Regions from separate parts of the Velazquezella soli genome, predicted to be linked through region 4. Evidence: predicted binding sites of a transcription regulator. Region 4 holds the regulator's gene; each other region holds the start of a gene.
The links. Region 4 encodes LexA, which represses DNA repair genes until DNA is damaged. Its sites were predicted from a motif close to TGTTCNNNNTGTGTTCNG; they were not measured.

Region 1: AC0JZ8_RS06005 (metallopeptidase family protein) is a predicted target of LexA. The motif match lies at 5,195-5,212, and genes of this name have one in related genera.
Region 2: AC0JZ8_RS04290 (YifB family Mg chelatase-like AAA ATPase) is a predicted target of LexA. The motif match lies at 4,879-4,896, and genes of this name have one in related genera.
Region 3: AC0JZ8_RS19000 (energy-coupling factor ABC transporter ATP-binding protein) is a predicted target of LexA. The motif match lies at 3,738-3,755, and genes of this name have one in related genera.

Annotation. Positions count from the first base shown of each region.
Region 1 covers NZ_CDRNXF010000004.1:491,021-498,534, reverse strand. The annotation lists gene AC0JZ8_RS06040 (murein hydrolase activator EnvC family protein) at 1-299, shown strand, start outside; gene AC0JZ8_RS06035 (S41 family peptidase) at 289-1,620, shown strand; gene AC0JZ8_RS06030 (divergent polysaccharide deacetylase family protein) at 1,702-2,901, shown strand; gene AC0JZ8_RS06025 (RNA pyrophosphohydrolase) at 2,917-3,450, shown strand; gene bfr (bacterioferritin) at 3,544-4,029, opposite strand; gene AC0JZ8_RS06015 ((2Fe-2S)-binding protein) at 3,995-4,306, opposite strand; gene AC0JZ8_RS06010 (DNA polymerase Y subunit UmuC family protein) at 4,402-5,055, opposite strand; gene AC0JZ8_RS06005 (metallopeptidase family protein) at 5,347-5,784, shown strand; gene AC0JZ8_RS06000 (DUF1737 domain-containing protein) at 5,819-6,025, opposite strand; gene AC0JZ8_RS05995 (HpcH/HpaI aldolase/citrate lyase family protein) at 6,022-6,897, opposite strand; gene AC0JZ8_RS05990 (hypothetical protein) at 7,041-7,283, shown strand; gene leuD (3-isopropylmalate dehydratase small subunit) at 7,410-7,514, shown strand, end outside.
Region 2 covers NZ_CDRNXF010000004.1:139,354-146,867, forward strand. The annotation lists gene AC0JZ8_RS04270 (threonine/serine dehydratase) at 1-441, shown strand, start outside; gene AC0JZ8_RS04275 (IMPACT family protein) at 491-1,075, shown strand; gene AC0JZ8_RS04280 (peptide chain release factor 3) at 1,078-2,658, opposite strand; gene dut (dUTP diphosphatase) at 2,749-3,219, shown strand; gene AC0JZ8_RS04290 (YifB family Mg chelatase-like AAA ATPase) at 3,256-4,788, opposite strand; gene gshB (glutathione synthase) at 4,962-5,912, opposite strand; gene AC0JZ8_RS04300 (YraN family protein) at 6,023-6,394, opposite strand; gene rsmI (16S rRNA (cytidine(1402)-2'-O)-methyltransferase) at 6,404-7,345, opposite strand.
Region 3 covers NZ_CDRNXF010000004.1:3,159,682-3,167,195, forward strand. The annotation lists gene treS (maltose alpha-D-glucosyltransferase) at 1-248, shown strand, start outside; gene glgB (1,4-alpha-glucan branching protein GlgB) at 248-2,455, shown strand; gene AC0JZ8_RS18995 (winged helix-turn-helix domain-containing protein) at 2,511-3,701, opposite strand; gene AC0JZ8_RS19000 (energy-coupling factor ABC transporter ATP-binding protein) at 3,811-4,488, shown strand; gene AC0JZ8_RS19005 (energy-coupling factor transporter transmembrane component T family protein) at 4,485-5,090, shown strand; gene AC0JZ8_RS19010 (biotin transporter BioY) at 5,120-5,683, shown strand; gene AC0JZ8_RS19015 (acyl-CoA thioesterase) at 5,688-6,086, opposite strand; gene AC0JZ8_RS19020 (histone deacetylase family protein) at 6,220-7,152, shown strand; gene AC0JZ8_RS19025 (exodeoxyribonuclease VII small subunit) at 7,158-7,424, shown strand; gene AC0JZ8_RS19030 (nucleotidyltransferase family protein) at 7,493-7,514, shown strand, end outside.
Region 4 covers NZ_CDRNXF010000004.1:2,320,491-2,328,004, reverse strand. The annotation lists gene AC0JZ8_RS14735 (ComEC/Rec2 family competence protein) at 125-2,674, shown strand; gene lexA (transcriptional repressor LexA) at 2,655-3,374, opposite strand; gene AC0JZ8_RS14725 (VOC family protein) at 3,567-4,442, shown strand; gene kdsA (3-deoxy-8-phosphooctulonate synthase) at 4,447-5,292, shown strand; gene eno (phosphopyruvate hydratase) at 5,421-6,695, shown strand; gene AC0JZ8_RS14710 (aminotransferase-like domain-containing protein) at 6,866-7,514, shown strand, end outside.

The DNA.
Region 1 (7,514 bases), 1.8 Mb from region 4:
TGGTCGTGTTTGCCGGTGCATTCCGGAGCTATGGCCAGATGATCATCCTGAACGCCGGCGACGGCTATCATGTTGTTCTGGCAGGAATGGACATGGTCAACGCGCGGCAGGGCAAGTTTGTCTTTGCTGGCGAACCGATCGCTGCCATGGGTGAGAAAAGAGTAGCAAGTGCGACTGCGTTGGCGCTGGAAACGGATCGCCCGACGCTTTACATTGAATTCCGAAAAGACGGCACTCCGGTTGATTCTAAACCGTGGTGGGCCAGCAAAGAAACTGGAAGGGCGCGAAATGATTCGTAGGGCTTCTCTTGTCATCGTCGGAGCACTGTTGGGTGCGACCGCGATGAGCGTCATTTATTCGGCCGGTGTCCCGGCTCAGGCCGCCGGGGCTTCCACCTATAAGGAACTGTCGATCTTCGGCGACGTGTTCGAGCGGGTTCGCGCCCAGTATGTGACGCCACCGGATGAAAACAAGCTGGTCGAAAATGCCATCAATGGCATGCTGAGCTCGCTGGATCCGCATTCGAGCTTCATGAATTCCAAAGATGCCGAAGACATGCGCACCCAGACGCGCGGTGAATTCGGCGGTCTTGGCATCGAAGTGACGATGGAGAACGAGCTCGTCAAGGTCATCACTCCGATCGACGACACGCCGGCATCCAAGGCTGGCATTCTTGCCGGCGACTTCATTACTGAAATCGATGGCCAGGCTGTTCGCGGCCTGAAACTTGAGGACGCCGTCGAAAAGATGCGCGGCGCCGTCAACACACCCATCAAGCTGACCGTCATCCGTCAGGGTGCCGACAAGCCACTCGACATCACCGTCATGCGCGACATCATCGCCGTGCGCGCCGTCAAATCGCGCGTCGAAGCTGGCGACATCGGCTATGTGCGCGTCATCTCGTTTACCGAGAAGACCTATGACGATCTCGAAAAGGCGATCAAGAAGATCAAGGCTGACGTGCCTGCCGACAAGCTGAAGGGCTTCGTGCTTGACCTGCGGCTCAACCCGGGCGGTCTGCTGGACCAGGCGATCAACGTCTCCGATGCGTTCCTGGAACGCGGCGAAGTGGTTTCCACCCGTGGCCGCAACGCAGATGAGACACGCCGCTTCAATGCCGGCCCTGGCGACCTGACCGATGGCAAGCCGGTGGTCGTGCTGGTAAACGGCGGCTCGGCTTCCGCATCTGAAATCGTCGCCGGTGCCCTTCAGGACCTGAAGCGCGCGACCGTTGTCGGGACCCGCTCGTTCGGTAAGGGCTCCGTCCAGACGATCATTCCGCTTGGTGAATCCGGTGCGCTGCGTCTGACGACGGCGCTCTACTATACGCCATCGGGCAAGTCGATCCAGGGAACGGGCATCACGCCTGACATCAAGGTCGAACAGCCGCTGCCGCCGGAACTGCAGGGCAAGGTCCGCGCCGAAGGCGAATCCAGCCTCAAGGGCCATATCCAGGGCGCGGCCGAAACAGACGAAGGTTCCGGTTCGGCTGCCTATGTGCCGCCGGAAACCAAGGACGACCTGCAGCTGAACTATGCCATGGACCTGCTGCATGGGACAAAGACAGACCCGTCCTTCCCGGCAAGCCCCGACAAGGCTGCGGCCGCCGTCAAGAACTAATCAGGCAAACCGGTCAGGCGGCTGTTTCATCACAGCCGCCTGACCGCATTCATTTCGGCAGCGCAGACGCGGGCATATCCCTTGGGCAGCGATCTCCATGCACCGCTCGGTCAAAACCGGCCGCCGAAGCGACGAACGGCGCGTCGCCTGTCGGCCGTTGCCGTTTTAGGAAGCATCGGCGTGATTGCCGTCGTCGGCTTGTCGATCTATGCGATGCGAAACGACCCTCAGCTTGAGCGCATCGCCTCGAGCGAGCCCCCCTCCTCCACGGCGATCGCCCCCAAGACACCTGCCGATGATGCAGTTTCTCCCGAAAATGCCAACCCCAACGGCATGCCCCGGTCCAATCCGAATTCCGGCGCGACCATTGAGCAGAACCGGATGGCGGACGGCTCGGTCGTGACAAAATACACGCCGCGCGCAAGGGATGGAAACGGTCCCGTCCTTATCAATGCCCAGAGAATTGGCCAGGACCCGCGATTTGCGGCAGAGCCGAATACGTCTCTTCTGGAAGACACGGAATACGGCAAACTGCCGATCCTCGGCGAGGATGGCATGCGACCCATGGACCAGTATGCACGACCCTGGTCCGGCGCCCGCGGCACAAGGATCGCGATCGTGGTCGGTGGCCTCGGCCTCAGCCAGACGGGCACCCAGCGCGCAATCCAGCAACTGCCGCCAAGCGTAACGCTGGGCCTTGCTGCAAGCGGCAACAGCCTGCAGCGCTGGATGCAGGAAGCGCGCCGCGCGGGCCACGAAATCCTCATCCAGGTCCCGTTCGAGCCTTACGACTATCCGGCCAACGACCCCGGACCAGGCACGCTTCTCGTCAAGGATCCTGCCGCAAAGAACCTTGAGCGACTGCATGTGGCGATGGGCGAGATCACCAACTATACGGGGATCATGAACTACCAGGGCGGCCGCTATCTCTCCGACGTCAAGGCGCTTGAGCCTGTCCTGCGCGACATGGCCTCCCGCGGCCTGCTGTTCCTCGATGACGGCACCTCGGCCCAGTCGAAGACGGAGGTGCTGGCAAAGGCGATGCAACTGCCGCACGCCTTCGGTGACCTGACCCTGGACGGTCAGCTTCAATCCGACGCGATCCTCAAGAAACTTGACGAACTGGAGCGGATAGCCCAACGCAAGGGAACGGCAATCGGCATCGCCTCCGCCTTCGACGAGAGCATCGCGGCGATCCGCAAATGGGCCGACGAAGCCTCGCAACGCGGTGTAGAAATCGTCGGTGTATCGACGCTTGCCCGCGAGAGCGTGGCACCTTGAAGCAAGGGGAATGATATGGCCAAGGATCACAAGAAACCGGTGAAAGCGGACGATCTTCCCTATCGTCCCTGCGTCGGGGTCATGGTGCTCAACAGCGAGGGCCTCGTTTGGGCCGGACGCCGCATTGCTGCCGGCAACAGCGAATTCGACGGGTCTCCGCAACTGTGGCAGATGCCGCAGGGCGGGATCGACAAGGGCGAAGATCCCCTGCCCGCCGCCTATCGTGAACTCTACGAAGAAACGGGCATGCGTTCCGTCACGCTGCTTGCCGAAGCCGGCGAGTGGATCAATTACGATCTTCCGGAACACCTGATCGGTATCGGACTGAAGGGAAAGTATCGCGGCCAGACGCAGCGCTGGTTTGCCTTCCGCTTTGACGGCGATGAAAGCGAGATCGCCATCAACCCGCCGCCGGGCGGCCATACGGCTGAATTCGATGCCTGGGAATGGAAGCCGATGCAGGATCTGCCCGGCCTGATCGTGCCGTTCAAGCGCTCGGTCTATGACCGGGTCGTCGCGGAATTTGCCCACCTCTCGCCGGCGGGCTGATTGCACGTCCGATTAGCGCTGGTCGGATAAAGCAAAGCCCGGTGAAAGCAACTTCCACCGGGCTCGAGCGATAGAATGTCGATGATTTGAGCTTTACTCAGCGGAGTCGGCTGATTCCGCGTTGAGCTGGCCGTATCTCTCTTCGCCGATCTTCGAGAGAAGTTCGAGCTGCGTTTCCAGGAAGTCGATATGACCCTCTTCATCCATCAGCAGCTGTTCGAAAAGCTTCATGGAGACATAGTCTCCGGCGGCGTGACAGATATCACGCGACGCCTTGTAGGCGGTGCGGGCATCGTATTCACCAGCCAGATCGGCCTCTAGAACTTCCTTGACGTTCTGACCGATGCGAAGCGGTGCCAGCGTCTGAAGGTTCGGATGACCCTCGAGAAAGATGATGCGGTCGATCAGACGATCGGCATGCTGCATCTCTTCGATGGATTCGGCCCGCTCCTTCTTGGCAAGCTTGGTAAAACCCCAATCATGCAGGAGACGATAGTGCAGCCAGTATTGGTTCACAGCGCCAAGTTCGAGGAAAAGTGCCTCGTTAAGCCGCTCGATGACCTGTAAGTCGCCTTTCAATGTCCGCTCTCCTGTTTTCTTCGTGGAGTTGTTTCAAGCGCGACATATAGACGATCACGTCAGCTTCCGTCGAGTGCCGCTGGGCGTGATATTCCTCAGTGGTCTTGATGATCAGATCAACGACATTGGGAAAGCAACCGCAGCAGCGGCCGCGTTTTTCCATCGCATGGTAGACCTTGACGGGAACGATCAGCTGCCAACAGTCCTCAGTGAGGAGTTGGATGATCGTATCCTTGATCTCCCTTTCGGTGATGTAATTGCAACTGCAAACCAGCATTTTGGATCGACCTGGAGAACATTGACCTCGATACAGACTTTTTGCAAAAGAGGACAAGCGATGTCAAGAAAGAATCCAGCCCGGTAATTGACATATCATAACCCCCTTATCAACGATCCGTGATCGGAGGCAGTGATGCCTAACCGGCTGCTGTGTCGCTGCGATATCTCTGAAAACGCTCGGACGTCACTCGATCGAAACAACGCGCCGCCACAGGTTCCGTCCGCGGCAGAAGCAGAATCGCTCCACACGCCCGGAAAAGATGCGAGTGTCCCTTTGACGTCGAAACCCATCTGACGGAGTCTGTGGGAGGCATTGCCGAGCAAGCCCTGCTCTCCGCCACCGTAATCCGCACAGCCCGTGATATCCAGAGAGAGCCCGTTGCGCCCTTCTAGCGTCACCAGTGGCGTATATCGGTCGCACCAGTCGGAGAGCGCCATCAGAAGCGCCGCGTCGGCATCATCGTCTTCGTCCATCACGTCGAGCTCCGGAAAGATCGCTCGCGCTTCTGAAACGCCCTGCCCCAGCTCCAGGTTAAGGCGTTCGGCGGCCGCGTCGAGCACTGTCAGGCACATCCTGTCGGCGTGGCGCCCGGCAAAGACGATCGGTGGATGGTCGTGATGGCGGGAAGACCGCCAGTCCATACCCCAGCGGCGGCGCGCGATTCTGTCGGTTGACAGACGCGGGAACACGAGTGTCAGAATACGCCTCTGTCCATGCGCCAGAGGGGATCGAAAACAGGCGGTCATGCGGGTTCCAATCCAGACCAGACGCGAGCATCAGGAGCAAGCTCGCCAACCGCTTTCCGTCTCCGAGATCGGCTTGCGCAGGGCAAAAGTCTCTCCCGCGCCCAGGCACCTTTGGCCATGGCGTCAACTCCATCGATAATGTTCTCTTTATGTTCTTATGGATTCCAGACACGTGGCAAAGAGTCAACAGCTCCCGATCAGGAATCTTTTCCTCTAAAAGCTATCGCAATGATTCTTTTCTCGAAATAGCTGCTTCAGGTATTATATGTGCCTGAGTTGGAAGGAGATCCCATGGCCCGCATTGACCAGACCGATGATTGGCAGGATCGCCATGCGCCGACGATCAGCACGTTCGAGTCGCTGGCATTAGAAGCCTACAGCCACCTTCCGGACGAATTCCGCAAACTCACGACGAACCTCACCATTGAGGTCGAAGAATTTCCGGACGACGACGTTTTCGAAGACATGGCGCTGGAAACGCCGTTCGACCTTCTGGGCCTGTTCGAAGGACGTGGCATTTCGGAACGGTTTACGGTCGAAACCGGCGAACTGCCCAATCGCATCCGGCTCTATCGCCGGCCTATCCTCGATTACTGGGCGGAGAATGAGGAAACGCTGGGCGATATCATCACCCACGTCCTTATCCACGAGATCGGCCATCACTTCGGCCTGAGTGACGACGACATGGAGCGCATCGAGGCGAGCGCCGAGGAAGCAAGCCAGCGCTGATCCAGCGCTGGCAGACACACCTCGGCCTAGCTTTTTACTGCTCGCCGAGCTTCATGTCGGGGCTGTATTCCTTGCCTTCTACAGTCTTCATCACGGCCTGGCCGCAATGCATCTCGCCCGTCTTGCCGTTGAAGGCGTAGCTTGGCGAACCGGAGAGTTCCCAGCCCTTGTTCAGCGCCGCCGTCACCCGGTGACAAAAGGCGGCATCGTCAGGACCGGTAATGAAACGATATACTTTCATGGCTTTCTCTTTCTGTTGGCGATGACCGACGCGCTGGCGACGAGCTTTTCCGCATCTTCGAGATGCAGACGCTCGACCATGCGGCCGTCGAGGTTGATGACGTTGAGCGTTTCGGCTCCCGGCTGGCGGAAGGCCTCGATGATGGCGCGTGCCTCTTCAAGCGCATCATCATCAGGACCGAAATGACGGTTGGCCGCGTCGATCTGCGCCGGATGGATCAGCATCTTGCCCGAAAATCCCATGGCGCGGCCCTGGGCGCACTCGGCTTCGAGCGCGGCTTCGTCCTTGAAATCGTTAAACACGCTGTCGATCACATCGACACCATAGGCCCTGCCCGCCAGCACGACCTGCATCAACCAGGGTATGAGATTGGCCCGCCCCGGTTGCGGCAAAACACCCGTTGCCTTGCGAAGATCGTTGAGCCCCACGACGAGGCATTTGATCCGTCCGCCCACGCTCGAGATTTCGGCGGCGTTGAGGACGCCGAGCGGCGTTTCGATCATCGCCCAGATAGAGACCCTCTCCGGCACGCCCGCCTGAGAAAGGCGCTCGGCGATCACCCGGACGTCGTCCGCATGCTCAACCTTGGGAATGACCACCGCATCCGGCAGAAGTTCGACGATGAGCTCGAGATCCGCAGGACCGAATTCGCTTGTGAGCGGATTGATCCGGATAGCCGTCTCGAGACCATCGGAATTCAGCTCGGCAAAGCTTCTGCGGAGGTTATCCCGCGCTTCCGCCTTCTGCCCGGAGGCCACGGAATCCTCCAGATCGAAAATCACGCCGTCGCAGTCGAGCTGCGGGATTTTCGAAAGCGCACGGGTGTTGCTCGCGGGAACGCTCAGGAGCGAGCGCCGGATCAAAGCGGCCATCGCTTCGGGACCATGTAATCATTGGGAAAAGTCATAACGTGGTTGTGACAAGCTTTTTGGCCCTCGGCAAGACAGGAGGTCGTGAAACCACTTGTAAGCGGGGCCCGCCGGTCCCACATTTCAGACGTTGAAAGGTATGATCCATGCAAAACATTCGTGCATTTTTCGTCGTCGCCTCAGCTATTGCGGTGCTTGCCATGGCGGCGCTGTTTACAGCGTCTCTGACCGTCGCATTTGCCGGCATCCTCGTCCTTCTTTCGATTGGTAGGGCGATCTCGACCAGGTTGAACCCTGTACCCGTGCGAGCGAAATCGTTCGGACCAAAGCCGGCCAGCCGCGATATCCGTGTGTGGAACGACGGCCGCGGTACCATCATCGACCTCTAGCGTCATCATGTTCGCTCCGCCTGCGCGCTCTGGCGCAGCGGAGTACCGGTTGAAGGCATAATGCCCTTCAAATCGGCGGCAAATTGCTTTATTTGGCCTTCACGACAACTCCCTTGGAGGCAGATCATGGACAAGTTCACGCAACTCACAGGCGTCGCAGCGCCGCTTCCGGTCGTCAACATCGACACCGACATGATCATTCCCAAGGACTACCTGAAGACGATCAAGCGA
Region 2 (7,514 bases), 2.2 Mb from region 4:
GACCTGCCGCATATCACGACGTTGCTGGTGGCCGTCGGCGGCGGCGGACTGATCGGCGGTATCGCATCCTGGATGCGCGGCCGGGTGAAGATCGTCGCCGTGGAATCCGACCGCGCGCCGACGCTTTACGAAGCCTTCAAGGCCGGCCGGCCCGTGGATGCACCGGCGGGCGGTATCGCGGCCGACTCGCTTGCGCCACGGCAGGTGGGGCAGCTCATGTTTCGGGTGGCCCAGGCATTCATCGAGCCGCCGGTCCTGGTGACCGACGAGGACATTCTGAACGCCCAGAAGGCGCTCTGGTCCGGCGCGCGGCTGGTGACCGAGCCGGGTGGTGCGGCGGCGTTTGCGGCTGTCTTGTGCGGCAAATACCGTCCGCAATCGGGTGAGCGCGTCTGCGTGCTGGTGTGCGGATCGAACACGACGGACGTCGATTTCGGCTGAGCGAGCGCCCCACTTCCCTTCGCGATGCGGCGGCGATAATGCTGAGACCATGTTTCAGCTAGAGCAGCCGGCCACATTCGAGCAGGTTATCAAGAAGAGCCGCTTTCTGGCGATCGCGGTTCCCGTCGCGAGCGAGGGTGAAGCGAAAGACGCTATCGCATTGCAAAGCGTTACAGATGCCACTCACAACTGCTGGGCCTGGCGGATTGGATCAGCTTATCGCTTTTCCGATGATGGCGAGCCGAGCGGGACGGCGGGCAAGCCGATCCTGGCGGCCATGGACGGGCAGTCGCTGGACAAGGCGGTCGTCATCGTGACCCGCTGGTTCGGCGGCATCCTACTCGGCAGCGGTGGCCTGGTGCGTGCCTATGGCGGCACGGCGGCCGCCTGTCTGAGGGGGGCCGCGCTTATTGAAGTCAAGCCGTCGTTGACGGGTGCCGTCAGCATCGAGTTTTCCGACCTCGCAAGAACGAAAGCCCGGCTGCAGTCGATCGAGGACGTGAAGATCACCGAGGAAGTGTTCACAGAGACAGGTGCCGAGCTGCGGATCCAGATACCGGAAGGCGAGCAGGACATCATTTCAAGGCTGATCTCCGACCTCACCAGCGGCAGGTCGGAGCTATCGCTCGATTGAAATCACGCCGCCTTGGCGACGTGATATTCCTTGATGGCGACCATCTTGATCGCCGGGAAGCGTTCGGACTCGTAGCGCAGCGAAAACGAGTCCTGCGCCAGGAAAACCGGATCGCCGTCGAGATCGCGGGCGATATCGCCGCGCTTGACGGTGAGAAACTTCTCAAGCTCCGCCGGCTGATCCGACGAGATCCAGCGGCATACCGAGAAGCGGGACATTTCGAACGAGACCGGCAGCGTATATTCCCCCAACAGCCGCTCTTTGAGAACGTCGAGCTGCAGCGCGCCGACGACGCCGACGATGGCAGGCGAACCGTCTTCCGGGGAAAACAGCTGCACGACGCCCTCTTCCGCCATCTGCTGCAGGGCTTCCTTCAGCTTCTTCGCCTTCATCGCATCTTCCAGACGCACGCGGCGCAGGATTTCCGGCGAGAAGTTCGGGACGCCCTGGAAGACGAGATTTTCGCCTTCCGTCAGCGTATCGCCGATACGAAGCGTCCCGTGGTTGGGAATGCCGACGACATCACCGGCAAAGGCGGTATCGGCGATATGACGCTGGGAGGCGAAGAAGAACTGCGGCGCCGTGAGGCCCATCTGCTTGCCGGTGCGGGCAAGCCTTGCCTTCATGCCACGCTCCAGCTTGCCCGAGCAGATGCGCGCAAAGGCGATACGGTCGCGGTGGTTCGGATCCATGTTGGCCTGGATCTTGAAGACGAAGGCCGTCATCTTGTCTTCGCTTGCATGCACGGTGCGGATATCGGCGACCTGGTCACGCGGCGGCGGAGCAAAATCGGCCAGTGCCGTGATCAGATCCCGGACGCCGAGATTGCGCAGCGCCGAGCCGAAGAAGACCGGCGTCAGGTGACCCTCGAGAAAGGCCTTTCTGTCAAACGGGCGGCAGGCTTCCCGCGCCAGTTCGACTTCCTCGACGAAGGCCGGGCGTTCGTTTTCCGGCAGTCGGTCGGCGACGGCCTGGGGTCCGTTGACCGAGATCGCGTCCTCGCTGTCTGGACCACGCACCCGGTTATCGGCCAGGTGGTAGGTTCCGCAGAAGCTCTTGGAGCGACCGATCGGCCAGGTGATGGGGGCCGTATCCAGCGCCAGCTTTTCCTCGACCTCGTCGAGAACCTCGAAAATGTCGCGGCTTTCGCGGTCCATCTTGTTGATGAAGGTGATGATCGGAATGTCGCGCATGCGGCAGACTTCGAACAGCTTCAGCGTCCGCGGCTCGATGCCCTTGGCGGCATCGATGACCATGATCGCCGCATCAACTGCCGTCAGCGTGCGATAGGTATCATCCGCGAAGTCTTCGTGGCCGGGCGTATCGAGAATGTTGAAGACCTTGTCGGCATATTCGAACGTCATCACCGACGTCACGACCGAGATGCCGCGCTCGCGTTCGATCTTCATCCAGTCGGACCGCGTCTGGATGCGATCCTTCTTGGCCTTGACCTCGCCAGCGAGCTGGATAGCGCCCCCGAACAGAAGCAGCTTTTCCGTCAGCGTCGTCTTGCCCGCGTCCGGATGCGCAATAATCGCGAATGTGCGGCGGCGGGAGACCGCCTCTGCAATGGTTTCGGCCATCTTTTATATCCTGTGAATTGCCGCGGTATCTAGCGACTAAAGCCCGCCATTGCAATTGACCTGCCGCGCTGCGGCGCAAAGTAATGGGCAATGATCATTCAAGCCCCCTCCTCACCTGTGCTCAATGTCCTGCGTCTGCCGCACGGGCAGGACCTCGATCTGCCCGCCTACGAAACATCAGGCGCTGCCGGCATGGACCTGCGTGCCGCCGTGACCGATGGCGAGCCGCTGACCATCGCACCCGGCAAGCGCGCCCTGGTGCCGACCGGTCTCGTGTTCGAGATCCCCGCCGGGTTCGAGGTGCAGATCCGCCCGCGTTCGGGGCTTGCCTTCAAGAACGGCATCACCTGCCTCAACACGCCGGGCACGATCGACAGCGACTACCGCGGCGAAGTGAAGGTTTTGCTGGTCAATCTGGGCGACGAGGACTTCGTCATTACCCGCGGCATGCGGATCGCGCAGATGGTGATCGCGCCCGTTGTCCAGGCGCAGGTCGTCGAAGTTTCCGAGGCAAGTGCGACGGCACGCGGCGCCGGCGGGTTCGGATCCACCGGCGTCTGACGTCTGCCGGAATCCTGTGACACCGATCTAGGTCAATCAGGCGGATACCGTGGGGCGCTCCCCGGCCATGCGGTAGGAGATCGCCTCGGCGAGGTGAATTCTGCCGATACCATCCTTCGCGTCGAGATCGGCCAGCGTCCGCGCCACCCGCAAGACCCGATGATAGCCGCGGGCGGAGAATTTCAGCTTTTCCGCCGCGTCGCGTAACAATTGCAGCCCTCCCGCATCGAGCTCGGCGAATTTCTCGATCATGGCGGTGGAGCAGCGCGCGTTGGTGAGAACCGTGTACTGGCCCTCGCCTTCGAAGCGCTCTCTTTGCCTGTCGCGTGCGGCCGCCACCCGCCTTGCCACGCCGGCACTCGGTTCTGCCGGCGCCGGGCGGATTAGATCGCTTGCGGAGACGGCCGGGACATCGATGCGGATGTCGATGCGGTCCATGAGCGGGCCGGAGATACGCGCCTGATAATCCGAAGCGCAGCGCGGACCTCGGGCGCAGCTATGCCCCGGTTGGCCCGCCATACCGCAACGGCACGGGTTCATGGCGGCAACGAGCTGGATGCTGGCCGGATAGGACACCCGGTGATTGGCCCGGGCGATGACACATTCGCCTGTCTCCAGCGGCTGGCGAAGCGCATCGAGAACCTGGGGCGAGAATTCCGGAAACTCGTCGAGAAAGAGGATGCCGTGATGCGCGAGTGAGGCTTCTCCGGGCCTCGCGCGCAGACCGCCGCCGACCAGTGCCGCCATCGTGGCGGAATGGTGAGGCATGCGATAGGGCCGCCGATCCGACAGCTTTCCGCCCGAAAGCTGGCCGGCGATGGAGTGGATCATCGAGACTTCGAGCAGTTCGGTGGCCGATAGCGGCGGCAATATCGATGGAAGCCGGGCGGCGAGCATCGATTTTCCCGAACCGGGCGGACCGACCATCAAGAGGTTATGGCCGCCGGCAGCCGCGACTTCGAGCGCGCGTTTGGCGCTTTCCTGGCCCTTGATATCGACAAGGTCAGGCAGATTGGCGGGCGGTGCGCGCACGGCCGGTTGAGGGCGCGACATGACCTGCGTGCCGCGGAAATGGTTGGCGAGCGCAATCAGGCTGCGGGGTGCAAGAATATCGACGCCGGGGCCAGCCCATGCCGCCTCCGCTCCACTTTCCGCCGGGCAGATCAGGCCCTTTCCGATTGCGTTGGCGCTGATGGCTGCCGGAAGCGCACCGGCAACGGCTGCAAGCGTTCCATCGAGGTTGAGTTCGCCGATCACGACATAGTCGGCCAGCATGTCGCCCGGAACGGCACCGAGTGCCGCCATCAGGCCGACGGCGATCGCGAGGTCGAAATGGCTGCCTTCCTTGGGCAGATCGGCAGGCGCGAGATTGACCGTGACCTTTTTCGGCGGCATGGCGAGACCCGAGGCATGCAGCGCTGCCTGCACCCGCTCTCGGCTTTCGGCGACTGCCTTGTCCGGCAGGCCGACGATATGCATGCCGATCTTGCCCGGCCCGATCATGACCTGCACATCGACCGGAATGCCTTCAATGCCCTGAAATGCTACCGTTCTGATACGCGCGACCATTCCGACCCGCCCACTTGCGCAAGCTAAGGTGGGGAAATTCCCGCCTACCGTGCCGCAGGTTGAAAGCTCGCACGATTGACGGTGAATTTCAAGAACAGGTAGTGAACAATTTCGCGCATGAGACGAAGACAGCGTGCATCAAGTTGCATAACGAGAACAGATGTGAACGGTTATCAGCTCTGCTTGGCGTCGATTGCATCCCACATGAGGCTCGCGACGTCAGCACCGCCGAACTTCTTCACTTCGCGGATGCCCGTCGGAGATGTGACGTTGATCTCGGTCATGTAATCGCCGATCACGTCGATGCCGACAAAGATGAAGCCGCGCTCGCGCAGAGCCGGCCCGATACGGGCGCAGATTTCCTTTTCGCGCGGCGTGATATCGGTCGCCTCGGCACGGCCGCCGACATGCATGTTGGAGCGGCTGTCGGTTTCCGAGGGCACGCGGTTGATCGCGCCGACCGGTTCGCCGTCAACGAGAAGAATGCGTTTGTCGCCCTTGCGCACGGCCGGCAGGTAGGCCTGCGCGATATAGGGTTCGCCGCGATACATCTGGCCGAACATTTCGAGTAGCGAGGTAAAGTTGCGATCATCGCGGGCGGAATGAAACACGCCGGCGCCGCCATTGCCGTAAAGCGGCTTCAGGATGATATCGCCGAGCTCTTCGCGGAACTTGGCGATCTCCGCCGGATCGCGGGAAATCAGCGTCGGCGGCATCAGGTCGGCGAATTCGGTGACGAAGATCTTTTCCGGCGAGTTGCGCACCCAGGCCGGGTCGTTGACGACGAGCGTCTTCGGATGGATGCGCTCCAGCAGATGGGTGGATGTAATGTAGCCCATGTCGAAGGGCGGATCCTGGCGAAGCTGCACGACATCCATGGTCGACAGATCGGTGGATTCCTTTTCGCCAAGGGTAAAGTGATCGCCCTTGATGTCACGCACCTGCAGCGGTTCAAGGGCTGCAAAGATGCGGCCGTCGCGCATGGTCAGGCGGTCGGGCGTATAGTGGAACAGCTCGTAACCGCGCGATTGCGCTTCGAGCGCCATGGCGAAAGTGGAATCGCCGGCAATGTTGATACCGGAAATGTGGTCCATCTGAAATGCGACCTTGCGAATTTTCGCCATGACTTCAGTCCCCTAGGATTGGCCCGCCTGATGTAGGACGACGAACCCCGAAAGGCAACCGTGGCCGAGATATTCCGAACTGCCGGCGACTTGGCATTGCTGCCAAAGGCCTAGAACGCATCCTGAAAATGGCGGGGAAACCTTCCCGGCAGGACGGCGATGATGTCGTATCGCTGCGATAACCCGGATGCGTCCTTGCGTTTCTGCAGCCAGAGATCGCTCGCGGCCCGGATCCGTTTCTGTGATGCGTAGGAGACGGCGTCGAGCGCCTGCATCTCGGATTGTCTCGCCTTCACCTCGACGAACACCACGAGATCGTGCTTGCGGGCGATGAGATCGATCTCGCCCAGCTTCGTGCGGTGGCGGATGGCGAGGATGCGGTAGCCTTTCAGCATGAGATAGGCGGCAGCGACATACTCCGAGACATGGCCGCGGCGCTCTGCCTTGCGGCGTCTGGCGCCGATCTCATCCCGTTGTGCCATCGCGATCCATCAAGTTCCGTTCTTCATGGCGATCAAACGCTGATAGAGATCCTTGCGCGGCAGGCCGGTGATCCGCGCCGCCTCAGTCGCAGCCTTTGCCGTCGGATGCGTTTTGGAAAGGTCCTGGAGGATGGCATCGACCTCCACCTCGCCCGGCGCCTCTTCAGGCGCTGGGGGTTCGATCAGGAGGACGATCTCGCCTTTGATGTTGTGGCCGTCACCGTAATGCGCGGCAAGCTCTGCCAGCGTGCCCCGGCGAAACTCCTCATAGGTCTTGGTGAGTTCCCGGCAGACGCAGGCAAGCCTGCTACCGCCGAGCACATCGGCTGCAGAAACGAGAGTGTGAGCGATGCGATGGGGCGATTCAAACAGGATCAGCGTTGCCGGGATCTTTGAAAGCTCCGCAAGCCGGTCGCGGCGGGCCTTGTCCTTGGAAGACAGGAACCCGACGAACAGGAAAGCATCCGACGGCATGCCGGAACCGACGAGGGCCGCAAGCGGGGCGGACGCGCCGGGGATCGGCACGACACGATAACCGGCATCGATCGCCATCTGGCCGAGGCGATAGCCGGGATCCGACACAAGCGGCGTGCCGGCATCGGAGACCAGCGCCACAGACTTGCCGGCTTCGAGTGCCGCAATCAGCTTCGGCCCGGCTTCGTTGGCATTGTGCTCGTGGTAGGAATAAGGGCGATTGACGATGCCGTAACGATCGAGCAGCACGCGGGTCACCCTTGTGTCCTCGCAGGCCAAAACATCGGCGCCGGACAGGGTTTCGAGCGCGCGCAGCGTGATATCGCCGAGATTGCCGATCGGGGTGGCGACGAGATAGAGCGCCGGCTCGATGGGGCGGGAAGCGATAAACGTGTTGCCGACGCGGTAACCGCGCTGTCCCTTGACGGGTTCGGCAGCGGTTTCGGTGGATTGCTCTGAAGATTGGTCGAGGGTCATCGCCTGTTATGGTCGAGGCCGCAGGCTTCGGCAAGCAGAGGCCGGCGATGTTTTGCGCGTCCGGTTTCGCGGCGTTGCGTTTTCTGTGTGCAAGTGCGGTATGAACAAGCAATTCAAATGGCGCGGGGACGGTTCTGCTCTTGCTTTCGCATCCGAATGTCTGCCATTT
Region 3 (7,514 bases), 840 kb from region 4:
CGGCATTCCTGCAGGCCTATTTCGATGCTGTGGAAAAGTCCGACTCGCTCAACATCCCGCACGAGAAGCGGTCGAAAATACTCGACCTCTTCCTGCTGGAAAAAGCCGCCTACGAGATCGCCTACGAAGTGCGCAGCCGGCCGAAGTGGCTGCCCCTGCCGCTCGCAGGTTTTGCGACCATCGCGGCGCGGCTTCTCGACACCGACAGCAATTCCACCCCTGATGCACCCAAGGGAGAGACAGAGTGATGCGATACGAGCGCACGGACCTCATCATCGGAACCGTTGAGGAGGGCCTCCAGGCCCTCGTCGACGGCCGTCATGGCGATCCCTTTTCCATTCTCGGCCGCCATCAGTACGGCGACCTCACCGTGGTGCGGGTGCTGCTTCCCGGGGCGCTGTCGGTTGAGGTCGTCGAGCGCGATACGGCCAAGGTCGTCGCGGAGCTGGACAGCATCCACCCCGGCGGTCTGTTTGCCGGCGTGACCAATTCGACTGCGCCCTATTTCCTGCGCATCGAATGGCCGGAAGCAATCCAGGAAACCGAGGATTCCTATTCCTTTGCGCCACTGCTGGGCGATCTCGATCTGCACCTGATCGGCCAGGGCACCCATTACGATCTCGGCCGTACGCTGGGCGCGATCCCGATGGAAGTGGACGGGGTTTCCGGCGTGCGTTTCGCCGTCTGGGCACCGAACGCCACGCGCCTTTCGGTGGTCGGCGATTTCAACGCCTGGGACGGACGCCGTCACCCGATGCGGCTGCGGCCGCAGGCCGGCGTCTGGGAACTGTTCGTTCCTCGGCTGACCCATGGCGAGCGCTACAAGTTCGAAATTCTCGACGCTCACGGCAATATGCTGGCGCAGAAGGCCGACCCGATCGCGCGTGCCTCAGAAGCGGCGCCGTCGACTGCCTCCGTCATCGCTTCGTCCAAGCCGTTCCGCTGGACCGATGGCGACTGGATGGCGGCACAGGCCAAGGACCGTGCCCGCGAAGGCGCGATGTCCGTCTACGAGGTGCATCTCGGTTCCTGGGTGCGGATTGCCGAGGAAGGCAACCGGACGCTCGACTGGGTGGAACTCAGCCAGCGCCTCGTGCCCTACGTCAAGAAGCTCGGCTTTACCCATATCGAAATGCTGCCGATCATGGAGCATCCGTTCGGCGGCTCATGGGGCTACCAGCCGCTCGGTCTGTTTGCGCCGACCGGACGCTACGGCACGCCTGAGGACTTCGCCTATTTCATCGATCGCTGCCATGCTGCCGGGATCGGCGTTATCCTCGACTGGGTGCCGGCGCATTTCCCGACCGACGTCTGGGGGCTGGCGCAGTTCGACGGAACGGCGCTCTATGAGCATGCCGATCCACGCGAAGGGTTCCACAAGGACTGGAACACGCTGATCTACAATCTCGGTCGCAACGAGGTGAAAGGCTTCCTGATCGCGTCAGCGCTGGAATGGCTTGACCATTTCCATATCGATGCGCTCCGCGTCGATGCGGTGGCCTCCATGCTCTACCGCGATTACAGCCGCGAGCAGGGCGAATGGATCCCCAACAAGTATGGCGGACGTGAAAACCTTGAATCCGTTGAATTCTTCAAGCACCTGAACAGCATCATCCATGAACGGTGCCCGCATGCCTTTACGGTGGCCGAGGAATCGACCGCCTGGCCGGGTGTGACCGAAAGCGTCGAGCACGGCGGGTTGGGCTTCGACTTCAAGTGGAACATGGGCTGGATGCACGACACGCTCCATTACATGGAGGAAGATCCGGTCTATCGCAAATACCAGCACGGAAGCCTGACCTTCGGCATGGTCTATGCCTATTCCGAACGCTTCATGCTGCCGCTGTCCCATGACGAAGTGGTGCACGGCAAGGGCTCGCTGTTTGGCAAGATGCCGGGCGACCACTGGCAGAAGATGGCCAACCTTCGGGCCTATTACGGTTTCATGTGGGGCCATCCCGGCAAGAAGCTGATGTTCATGGGTGGCGAAGTCGCTCAGGTGACCGAGTGGAACCACGACGCGTCCGTTGTCTGGGATCTGCTGGACAGCCCCGATCATGCGGGCATGCAGCGCTTGATCGCCGATCTCAATGCGCTCTATTCGGCCGAGCCGGCGCTTCAGTATGGCGATCTCCATCCTGAAGGCTTCGAATGGGCCGTGTCCGACGATGCGGAAAACTCCGTTACCGCGATGCTGCGCCTGTCGCAGGACCGGCAGTCGGCGATCATCGTCGCTTCCAACATGACGCCTGTGCCGCGGCATGGCTACCGGATCGGCGTGCCGTTCGAGGGACGCTGGGAAGTGGTGCTGAATACCGATGCCGCAATCTACGGCGGCACCAATTTTGGCCAGACCGAAGCCTGGACGGAAAACCAGTCGGCGCATGGCAAGACAGCGTCCGTCGCTCTCGACATTCCGCCACTGGCGACAGTGTATCTGCGGTGGCGGGGTTAAGTCCCCGGCATCACCCGGATTGAGCGCTTCCAAGAGATGAAACGCCTGACGGGACCTAGTCCCGCCAGCCGTCTCGATAGACGACCTTGTCCACGCCGGCAAACCGCCCCACCCGCTGCAGCTCGGCATCGAGCTTGGCCAGCCTGCCTGCGGATGCCCGAACACCCTTTTCCAGCCACAGCCGCCTGACATCGAGCACGCCGGACTTGCGCTCCGCCTTCATGTCGATGCGGCCGATCATGCGGTCGCCTTCCAGAAGCGGAAAGACGTAATAGCCGTATTGCCGCTTCGGCTCGGGCACGAAGACCTCGATGCGGTAGAAGAAGTCGAACAGCCGCACCGCCCGGTCGCGGTTGCGCAGGAGCGGATCGAACGGGCTCAGCACCCTCACCCGTGCCGGCGGCTCGGGAATATCGCCGAGGTTCTCGGGAAAGCCTGCAAAGGCAAAAGACGCACGCGGCCGGCTGCCATCGGCGGATTCGATCAGGACTTCGCAGAGTTCGTCGCGATGGGCCTTCACCCAGTCCCTCGCCTCTTCCGGTGTGACGATATCCCAAAAGGCAGCAAGTTCGCCCGATGTGGCAAAGCCGAGCTTTTCCATCGCGCTGCGACAGGCCCAGTCGACAAACTCCTCGTGGCTGACGTCGGGTTCGTGATGGTGGGCGGCAATGACGCGCTCGGTCAGATCGTAGATCTTCTGGAAATTCACCCGGCCGGCAATCGAAAGCTTGCCGGTGTGCCAGTAATATTCGAGCGCCGTCTTGTTGGGATGCCAGTTCCACCAGCCGCCGGATTTGTGATCCTCCATCTTCATGTCGCGCGACATGATCGCACCGTTTTCGGAGATGTGCTTGAACGTGTCCTCGAAGGCGGAATCGAAACTCTCGCCATGCCATTTGCGCCAGCGCTCGGCCAGGATCGGTTCGCGGCGGCGGAAGCGGTGCTTCCAGTAGCGGAACAGACGCGCCGGAATGATCGAGGCGTCGTGGGTCCAGTGTTCGAACAGCTCGCCGTCTTTTTCCAAGAGCGACGTCAGATGTTCGCGCCGATAGGTCTGGTTGCGCGAAAACAGGATCATGTGATGGGCGCGCTCGACGGTGGCGATACTATCCACCTGCACGAAGCCCAGATCGTCGATCAGTTGCAGAAGACCGGCCTTGTTGAGCGCACGGGTCGGCGGTGCGGAAAGCTGCTGCCGTTCGATGAAAATCCGTCTTGCCCGGGCATTGTCGATCAGAATCGCCATGGCAACGAGACTAGGGCGACAGTGGACCGGATGCAATGTTCACTTTTCATTCCGCCTTCCCGCTCTGCTCCCGCCGCGATATAGACCGTTCAGCAACCGAGGACCGGCATTGGACATCCATTTCGACAAGGCCGAAGCTCGCTTCGAGGGGCGTGTCACGCTGCATCCGCTGACGGTGCGGCTGACCGAGCGCCGCATCGGCGTGATCGGCCTTAACGGCTCCGGCAAGACGACGTTTGCGCGGATGATCAACGGGCTGGTTTCTCCCGCTAGCGGCACTGTTGTGGTCAACGGCTTCGATACCAAGGCCGACACCGACCGCGCCCGCAGCCAGGTGGGTTTCATCTTCCAGAACCCGCAAAACCAGATCATCCTGCCGATCCTGAAGGAAGACATCGCGCTCGGCCTCACGCCCCGCAAGCTTTCGAAAGCCGAGATCGAGGCCCGAACGACGGCGATCCTCAAGCGCTTCGGCATCGGACATCTTGCCGACCGTCGCTCGCACGAGCTTTCCGGCGGCGAATTGCAGCTTGCGGCCTTTGCCTCGGTTCTGGTGACGGAACCGGACATTTTGATCATGGACGAGCCGACCAACCAGCTGGACCTGAAGAACCGCAACCTGGTGGCTCGAACGATCAGCGAGCTCCCCGAAAACGTCATCGTGCTGACCCACGACCTCGATCTCATCGCGGGCTTCGAGCGGGTTCTGTTGTTTGACAACGGCCGGCTTGCCGGCGACGGAAACGCTGCCGAGATCATCGCCCGTTACCGCGAGCTTGCCGCATGAAGACGCTTTACATGGACGGCAGCGGCTTTCTGCACCGGCTTTCGGCCCGGGCGAAGCTTGTGCTGCTGGCTACCGCAAGCCTTGCTCTGTTCCTCATCCAGTCGCCGTTAGTGCTTGGCGTCGGTGCGGTCGCCAGCGGCCTGCTTTTCGCTTCGCTGCGAATCGGATGGCGGCAAACATGGCTGCGGCTGCGGGTTCTTTTCCTCACCATCGCAGCCGTTGCGCTGTTCACGCTGGTTTTCAACAGCCCTGTCGAGGCCGTCAGCGTGTTTTTCCGGCTCTCGGCGCTGGCGCTTCTTGCGTCCGCGGTGACGGCCACGACTACTACCGGCGATTTTATTACGGAAGTGACATTTGCGGCTTTGCCGCTTGAAAAGCTCGGGCTTGTAAAAGCTGCGGATATCGGCCTGTCGATCGGCCTTGTCCTTCGCTTCATTCCGGAAATCCTGCTGCGCCACCGGGCCATCCGCGACGCCCATATCGCGCGAGGGTTGCGCCCTCGAACCCTCTCCATCATCGTCCCGCTGATCATCCTCACATTGAAGAATGCCGACGAGATTGCCAGCGCAATTGACGCCCGGGCAATCCGTGCGCAGAAGTGATACAGATTCAGTCGTCAAGGAATAGCTATTTGCCTACTCGTGATCTCGTTCTGGCCGCCCTGTTTGCCGCTATCATCATCGTGCTGGGACTGGTGCCGCCGGTCATGCTCGGTTTCATTCCCGTCCCCATCACGGCGCAATCGCTCGGCGTGATGCTGGCCGGCGTCGTGCTCGGCGCCAAGCGCGGCACGATCGCGGTCCTCCTGGTCCTGGTACTTGCAGCGATCGGTCTGCCGGTTCTGTCCGGCGGCCGCGGCGGCCTTGCCGTCTTCATGGCGCCGACGACCGGTTATCTGATCGGCTGGGTGTTTGCCGCGATGGTAACCGGATATCTGTCGCAGATCATGGTGGGTCGCGACCAGGCGGGGCTGGTGCAGGGCGTGAACTTCTTTATCGCAGCCCTGATGGGCGGCGTGATCGTGCTTTACGGGATCGGCATCACCTATCTGGCGCTGATCACCGGCATGGGCTTCGTCAAAGCGTTTCTCGGCTCGCTCGCTTTCATTCCGGGCGACGTCCTGAAGGCTGTGATTGCGGCGCTCGCCGGGCGGGCCGTGATGGCAGGCTATCCGCTGCTGCCGCAGCGCGCGTAAGCAGTCAGTCGAGGAACTGATACAGCCAGTCGCGCAGGTCTTCGGGCAGCGCGGCCGGCGTCCGGGTTTCCGGATCGCATGCGGACCAGACGATTTCGGCTTCGGCCACCTCATCGCTGCCGCGCGTGAAGCGGACGATAAAGCCTGCGGACTTGCCGCCGATCTTGCTCACTCCGACATGGGTATGGACGAGATCGCCGAGCTTCAGCGGCATGTGATAGGTGCAGGAGATCTTGCCGACCGCAAAGAACGGGTCATCCGTTGCCGGCTTGCGGCGGTGCCAGAATTCCGTGACCGCCTGTTCCGCAAGGCCGATATAGGCAGCGCGAAACATTTCGCCGTTAAGATCCACATCGCGATAGGCAACGCGAAAATCATGGGTCTTGCCGATATCCTTCGCCATTCCTGCCCGCACTCCAAAAAACGCCTAATGCGCCTACTTCACGGCAAATCCGGTGAAGAGCAAGGGGTATGCGCTTGAAAACATCGCCGTTCTGCGCCATGTCCGAGCTCAACATACCTCACGAGGCCGCCCAATGACCACGCGCCTTTACGAAAACTCCATATTTCTCGAGCATGCGACGCCGGAAGGCCATCCTGAACGGGCAGACCGGCTGCGTTCGCTCAACATCGCGCTCGAACACCCCAATTTCGACAAGCTCGACCGCAAACAGGCACCACAGGCCAACGAAGACACGGTGCTTCTGGCGCATCCGGAAGAACACCTGCGTTGGGTGATGCGCAAGATCCCCGAGGAAGACACGATCCTGCAGATCGAGGCCGATACGCATGTGGGGCCGAAGAGCCTGCAGGCGGCGCTGACCGGCATCGGCGGCGCGATCGCGGCCGTCGACGACGTGATGACCGGCAAGGTGGACAACGCATTCGTTGCCTCGCGTCCGCCGGGACATCACGCGGAAAAGACCAAGGCGATGGGCTTTTGCCTGTTCAACAACATCGCCATTGCCGCCCGCCATGCGCAGCAGGTCTATGGCGTGGAACGGGTCGCGATCGTCGACTGGGATGTGCATCACGGCAACGGCACGCAGGACATCTTCTGGGACGATCCGTCCGTTTTGTTTTGCTCCACGCACCAGATGCCGCTTTATCCCGGCACAGGCGCCAGAGACGAGACGGGCACGAAAAACACGATCGTCAATGCGCCGCTTTCGGCCAATGACGGCAGCGACCATTTTCGCGATGCCTTCAAGAGCCGCGTCTTGCCGGCGCTCGAAAACTTCCGGCCGGATCTGGTGCTGATCTCGGCAGGCTTTGATGCGCATCATCGCGATCCGCTGGCGCAGATCAATCTTGTCGGTGACGATTTCGACTGGGCGACCGGCCGGTTGATGGAAATTGCGGGGAAATACGCCGGCAACAGGGTCGTCAGCCTGCTCGAGGGTGGCTATGATCTGGAAGGGCTGGCGGAATCGGCCGGCCTGCATATCTGCAGACTGATGAGAGGATGAAGGACATGACCGAAGCCCCAGGCGAGCCGAACGCTCCGATCGACGTCAGTGGTTATTCCTTCGAAAAGGCCGTTGCCGAGCTGGAAAGCATCGTTGCGCGGCTGGAACGCGGCGACGTGGCGCTCGACGAATCCATCGCCATCTACGAGCGCGGCGAAGCGCTGAAGAAGCATTGCGAAAAGCTTCTGAACGCCGCCGAAAGCCGGATCGAAAAGATCCGCCTTGACCGAAGCGGCAAGCCGCAGGGCGTGGAGCCGCTCGACGGCGAGTGAGGTCTTCGCTCGCATGAAGCCCTGAGTTGCATCTCGACTGAAATTCCGACCTGCGCTATAGTCTCCCCATGGACAAGGACCAGGTCATCG
Region 4 (7,514 bases):
TGTAAGAGGCCGTAACGTGAAGGAAAACCGCAGCTTGGCGAATGTGTTGACGAGGAGAATATAAACGCGCAGGTTGCGTTTATCAATCACCGTCTCTGCAGCGGAGCCGGCGGGATAAACCATCATGGCGAATGGCGGAGCGATTTTTGAGGCAGCCAGCAGCAAGCCGGTGATGCTTGCTTCGACACCCCACGCAATCGCACTCTGGATGCCCGAATCGGCATCGCAGACAATGCCCGCGGAAGTCCGGAATGATGGTCGAAACGACCATCATTCCGAGGATGTTTTCAGGGTATACGTGGTCAGAGACCGGCCCGTTTCCAAATGGCTGTGCACGTCGTTGAGCGAGGAGGTTTCCCACGGTCATGGGTTCCTCTTCCTGCCTGTCTTGCTGGGTGCCGGCGCTGCGATCTGGTTCGCACTTCCTTGGACGCCATCGCCATTCATTCTCGCAACCATGCTTGCGATCTCGATGGTGACCGCAGGGCTGACACGGTATCGCGCGCATCCGCTGTCTCGTGCCAACCTTGTACTCTGCATGCTTCTCTCCGGTTCTGCGCTGGCAGCGCTCGAAACCTGGCGGTGTTCGACGGTCGTGCTCGATTCGCCCGTCACGACGACCATCAGCGGGATTGTCGAACGACGCGAAGCGGATGCACAGCGCCGCTGGCGCTATATCGTGAGGATCGAGCAGACATCTGAGCCCACGCTCGCTCGTCCCCCGCAGCGGGTGTCGCTTCTTGCCAGAAGCCAACACGAACCTGCAGACATCGGAGAGCGCGTTTCCGGCCGTGCCCGTCTGTCGCCACCCTCTGGCCCGGCGCTTCCCGGATTGAACGATTTCGCCTTCTCCTCCTACTTCGATCAAATCGGGGCCGTTGGCTTCTTTTACGGCGCGCCTAGCGTACAACCGGCGATCGATGACCAACCCGGGTTATGGTCGGACATGCAGCGAGGGCTTTTTGCGCTTCGCAGCGCAATCGGCAATCGCATCCGCGATACGGTCAAGGGGGATGCGGGCGCTTTTGCTGCCGCAATCGTGACCGACGAGCGCCGTGCAATTTCCCGTGAGACGACCGAGGCGCTTCGTCTGTCCGGGCTGGCCCATATCGTCGCGATCTCAGGCCTGAACATGGCGCTGGCAGCCGGTATCTTCTTCGTCGGCGTCCGCTCCGTCCTGTCGCTGTTTCCAGGCTTTGCGCAGGCCTATCCGATCAAGAAGTTTGCCGCGTTCGGTGCGCTTGTCATGGCGACCGCCTATTACCTGATTTCCGGGTTCGGGGTTTCCGCCGAGCGGGCCTATATCATGATGGCGGTGATGCTGGTCGCCGTGCTCGTCGATCGACCCTCCATCAGCCTTCGCAACGTCGCCCTTTCGGCAATCATTATCCTCGCCATCTCGCCGTCGGAGATTTTGGGTCCGAGTTTCCAGATGTCGTTTGCGGCAACCGCGGCACTGGTGGCAGGGTTCGCCCTCTGGACGCGATATTTCGCGAAAGGTAAGGAGGATACAAAAGGTAGCAACCGGTGGATAACGGGTGTCGCGGCGACGTTCCATTTCATTGCCGGGATCGTGGTGACGTCGCTGATCGGCAGTACTTCGACGTCGATCTATTCGATCGAGCATTTCCACCATCTGACCACCTACGGCGTCGCGGCCAATCTCGCGGCCATGCCGATCATTTCCTTCGTGGTGATGCCGGCAGGGCTTGTTGGCATGTTGCTGATGCCGTTCGGGCTGGATGCTCCCTTTCTGTTCATCATGGGCGAGGGGTTGCGGATCGTCATTCGCATTGCCGAGATCGTCGCCGCATGGGGCGGCGATATTGCCATCGGCCGGCAGAACCCGCTTTTCCTGCCGCTGGCGACGGCAGGCTTTCTGCTTCTGACGCTGCTGCGCACGCAGATGAGGCTGAAAGGCGCGCTGTTCATGGCGGTGGCTTTGGTCTTTGCGGTCCGCTCAGGCTCGGCGCCGAGGCCTGATATCGTCATATCCGAAGACGGCGCATCGGTCGGCGTGATCAAGGACGACAAGATCACCCTCAATCGAACCCGACCGCCGGGATTTATCTTCGATCAATGGCGGCGAGCGCTGGTGCTTGAGACCGGAGAACAACCGCTCGCCTTGCCGGTTCTTGCCTCTTCGGAACCAGCGGGAGGTGCCAGCCTTGCGAAAAGCGATGACAAACGCCCTAGACCACATTCGCGACCGGATTTGACGGGCCGGGAAATCGAATATGTCAGGGGCTTTCTTCAAGCATTCACGCCCGGACGATTTGCCTGTCTGCCGAAAATCCTGTGCGCGGTGCAGACTGCTCAGGACATCCGGATCGTCACTGTCGAAGACAACCGATACACCGGTCTTGCCTGCGATTTCGGTCGGATCATCGTCTCGCCCGGCGCACGCTTCGATACTTGCCGCTCCGGCGCCTTGCTTCTCAGCGGGCGGACGTTGCGCCGGACTGGCGCACTGGAAATCACCATTATTCCGAACGCGACAGCGCCAGACATCAAGATTACGGCGGCGATGCGAGACAGCGCACAGACCTCAAGCCGTCCGTGGAGCGTCCACCGGTTCTATGACTGGCAAACGCGACAATTCGACTTTGGCATCCCGGAGGCTGTTGCTGCGCATCTCCGGGATGACAGCGTTCTCAATGATAGCGGCGAATAAGGCCGACAAGCTTGCCCTGGACCTTCACCCGGTCGGGCGGGAAGATGCGGGTCTCGTAAGCGGGGTTTGCCGCTTCCAGTGCGATCGAGGCACCCTTGCGGCGAAACCGCTTCAGGGTCGCTTCTTCCTCATCGACCAGGGCAACGATGATATCGCCTGGACTTGCGGTGCTGGTATTCTTGATGATGACGGTATCGCCATCGAGGATGCCAGCATCGATCATCGAATCGCCCTTCACTTCGAGCGCGTAATGATCGCCGGAACCCAGCATCTCGATCGGAACGGCGATGTCATGGGTGTTGTTCTGGATCGCGGAGATCGGCACGCCGGCAGCGATTCGACCCATGACCGGGATGTTTGTCGAGAACGGATTGTCCGCCATGACCGGCGCCGGCTTCTGAGCGACGACCGGTTGCGTTTTGCCAAGGCTTCCCTCGATGACACTGGGAGAAAAACCCCGTCGCGGATGAAGGTTCGCCACATAGGCGTCAGGCAGCTTGATCACTTCGAGCGCGCGTGCTCTGTTCGGCAGACGGCGAATAAAGCCACGCTCCTCGAGCGCGGTGATCAGCCTATGGATGCCGGACTTCGATGCAAGGTCGAGAGCGTCCTTCATTTCGTCAAACGACGGCGGCACGCCTGATTCTTTCATCCGCTCGTGGATGAACAGAAGTAACTCCTGTTGCTTGCGTGTCAGCATGGATGGGACCCTCAGAATTGGAAACAAATGCAGAACGGACGCTATATGTTCTATCTGTGTTCCGCAAGCCCCAAATTTTTGCTCAAGAATAGTCTCATTTCAGCGTTCGATCACGTATTCAGTTCGTGCGCAGCACTTGCCGAGTTTCCCGCGATAGCCAATGTTCTGCGGAATAAGACTTTGGGGGTGTAAGTGGGTAACAAGTCAGTCGATCATTTGGTTCTGCCCGTTGCAGATCTGGCGTCAGCGCGGGGGAGGTTGACCGCTCTCGGCTTTACTGTGGCACCTGAAGGTGTTCACCCTTTCGGCACAGCCAATGCCTGCATATTCTTCGCGGATGGCTCGTATCTCGAGCCGCTGGCCATTGTGAACCGTCGGCAAGCCTCGCTTGCGGCAAAACGAGGCAACGTGTTCACCGATCGCGACATCCGCTTCCGCGGCCAGCGGAAAAGGGAAGGTCTATCGGCGGTGGTCGTCGGGACGCAGGATGCAGCGGCCGATCATATCCGTTTTGTGGACGGGCACATGTCTGCGGGCGAGATGCTTCAATTCTCCCGCCCGATGCAGTTGCCCGATGGTGGGGAGAGCGAAGTCTCATTCCGTCTGGCGTTCGCGGCAGTCCCCGAGGTCGATGACATCTTGCTGTTTTCCTGCCAGCGAATGGCCGCATTACCGGCAGATCGCGGTGGTCTTGATGAGCACGCAAACGCCGTTACAGGCCTTCGAGAGATCGTATTTTCTGCAGATGACCCGCTGGAGTTTCTGCCGCTTTTCGAAACCGTGTTCGAGACGCAACCCGAGCAAGGGAAAGACGGTCTGTGGATCGCAGCTGCCAATGCCGGCATCCGCATTCAATCCAACGACACGTTCAGCGACGAGTTCCGGTCTTCGATGAAGCCCTTGTTATCGTCGCGCCTCGCTGCGCGCGGGATCATCTTCAAGACCACCGATCTCGCCGTGACAGAGATCACCCTTGCTGCTAATGACGTCGCATTCATCCGCAGGGATGGCCGCGTGATCGTGTCGGCAGCCCCGGGGCAAGGTGTGGTTTTCGGTTTCGAGGAATAGTGAAATGACAGTCTCCGCCAATTCTGAAGTGTCCGTGGGCGAGGGGAGTTCGAAAGTCGTTTTCTCAAACACGGCAAAGCTCTCGCTGATTGCCGGTCCCTGCCAGATGGAAAGCCGTGATCATGCTTTCATGATCGCCGGCACGCTTGTCGAACTCTGCAAGAAACTCGGCATCGGCCTCGTCTACAAATCCTCCTTCGACAAGGCCAACCGCACGTCGATCTCCGGCAAGCGCGGCATCGGCTTGGACAACGCGATGGCGATCTTTGCCGATCTGAAGACGGAATTCGGCTTTCCCGTTCTGACCGACATTCACACTGAAGAGCAATGCGCTCTCGTGGCGGATACGATCGATATCCTGCAGATCCCCGCCTTCCTGTCGCGCCAGACGGACTTGCTCGTCGCGGCCGCAAAGACGGGTTGCGCGATCAACGTGAAGAAGGGCCAGTTCCTGGCACCCTGGGACATGAAGAACGTCCAGGCGAAGTTCCTCGAAAGCGGCAATCCCAATGTGATGCTGTGCGAGCGCGGTGCCTCGTTCGGCTACAACACGCTTGTCTCCGACATGCGCTCGCTGCCGATCATGGCGGCTCTCGGAAGCCCCGTTATTTTTGACGCAACCCATTCCGTGCAGCAGCCCGGCGGCCAGGGCGGTTCTTCCGGCGGCCAGCGCGAATTTGTCGAAACGCTGGCGCGGGCAGCCGTCGCCGTCGGCGTTGCTGGCGTCTTTATCGAAACCCACGAAGACCCTGACAACGCACCGTCCGACGGTCCGAACATGGTCCACCTGAAGGACATGCCGCGCCTTCTGGAAAAGCTGCTGGCCTTCGACGCCATCGCAAAAGGCTGACGGCGTCGAAAAACCGCCGAATTGACTGGATTGTAATCCGCGTGTCATCGACGATCGCACAATGTCGATGACACGCCTGTTCGCTGAGCCTGCGAATTCAGGCTCGCACATTAACCGAGGAGAGACCCTTGACCGCCATTACCGACATCATCGCTCGCGAAATTCTGGACAGCCGTGGCAATCCGACCGTCGAGGTGGATGTTTATCTGGAAGACGGCTCGATGGGCCGCGCCGCCGTTCCGTCCGGTGCCTCCACGGGTGCGCATGAAGCCGTCGAACTTCGCGATGGTGGCAAGCGCTATGGTGGCAAGGGCGTCGAAAAGGCTGTCGAAGCCGTCAACACCGAGATCTTCGACGCGATCGGCGGCTTCGATGCCGAAAGCCAGATCCACATCGACAAGACCCTGATCGCGCTCGACGGCACCCCGAACAAGTCGCGCCTGGGTGCAAACGCCATTCTCGGCGTCTCGCTTGCCGTTGCCAAGGCCGCAGCCGAATCGTCCGGCCTGCCGCTCTATCGCTATATCGGCGGCGCCTCCGCCCATCTTCTTCCGGTCCCGATGATGAACATCATCAACGGCGGCGCTCACGCAGACAACCCGATCGATTTCCAGGAATTCATGATCATGCCTGTCGGCGCCGAGACGCTGAAGGATGCCGTGCGCATGGGCGCGGAAATCTTCCACGTCCTCAAGAAGGAACTGGCAGCGCAGGGTCACAACACCAATGTCGGCGACGAAGGCGGTTTCGCACCGGGCCTGAAGAGCGCTCCGGAAGCGCTCGATTTCATCATGAAGTCGGTCGAAAAGGCTGGCTACCGGCCGGGCGACGACGTTCACCTGGCGCTTGATTGCGCAGCCACCGAGTTCTTCAAGAACGGCAAGTATGAGCTGGAAGGCGAAGGCCGTTCGCTCGAGCCGGAAGCAATGGCCGATTACCTGGCAGAACTTGCCGGCAAGTACCCGATCATCTCGATCGAAGACGGCATGTCGGAAGACGACTGGACCGGCTGGAAGTATCTGACTGACAAGATTGGCTCCAAGGTGCAACTGGTCGGCGACGATCTGTTCGTGACCAACTCGGCCCGTCTGCGCGATGGTATCCGCCAGGGCACAGCCAACTCGATCCTCGTCAAGGTCAACCAGATCGGATCGCTCACCGAGACGCTCGATGCTGTCGAAACAGCGCATAAGGCGAGCTACACGGCCGTCATGTCCCACCGTTCGGGTGAGACGGAAGACTCGACGATTGCGGATCTCGCCGTCGCCACCAACTGCGGACAGATCAAGACCGGTTCGCTGTCGCGCTCTGATCGTCTGGCCAAGTACAACCAGCTGATCCGTATCGAGGAAATGCTTGGGCCGCAGGCCGCCTACGCGGGCCGCTCGATCCTCAAGGCCTGATCATTCCGGTCGACTGAGGCAGACTATCCGAGAGCCCGCGCCATCTGCGCGGGCTTTTGCGTTTTACAATTCGTGATCGCACCGTACCAAAAACCGATAGGTCAGCATTGTTGACCTGTCGAAACTTATGTAAACCAAAGCCAAGAATATTGAAATAAAAGGAAACGCCCGTGCTTGATTGGGACCATATTTTCGCGACACGCTCCAGCCGCATGAAAGCGTCCGAAATCCGCGAACTGCTGAAGCTTCTGGAGCAGCCGGATATCATTTCCTTCGCCGGCGGCATTCCGGATCCGGCATTGTTTCCGGCCGAGGAATTCCAGAAGGCCTATGCGGATATCTTCTCCGGCGCTCAGGTGAACTCGGCGCTGCAGTATTCGGTCAGCGAAGGCTACAAGCCGCTGCGTGACTGGATCGTTGCCGATGTCGCCAAGATCGGCATCGACTGTACCGCCGACAACGTCTTCATCACGTCAGGATCCCAGCAGGCGCTCGATTATCTCGGCAAGCTGTTCCTGTCGCCCAACGATACGGCGCTCGTCACATGGCCGACCTATCTCGGTGCGCTCTCGGCATTCAATGCCTATGAGCCGACCTACGATCAGCTCTCGGTCAACGGCAACCGCACGCCGGAAGCCTATCGCGAGACGGCGTCGAAAGCCGGTGGCTCCGTGAAGTTTGCCTATCTGTCCGCCGACTTCTCCAATCCGACCGGCGAGACGATTGATCTTGCAGGCCGTGAAAGGCTTCTGGCACTCGCCGACGAACTCGACATTGCGATTCTCGAAGATGCCGCATACCAGAACCTGCGCTTCGACG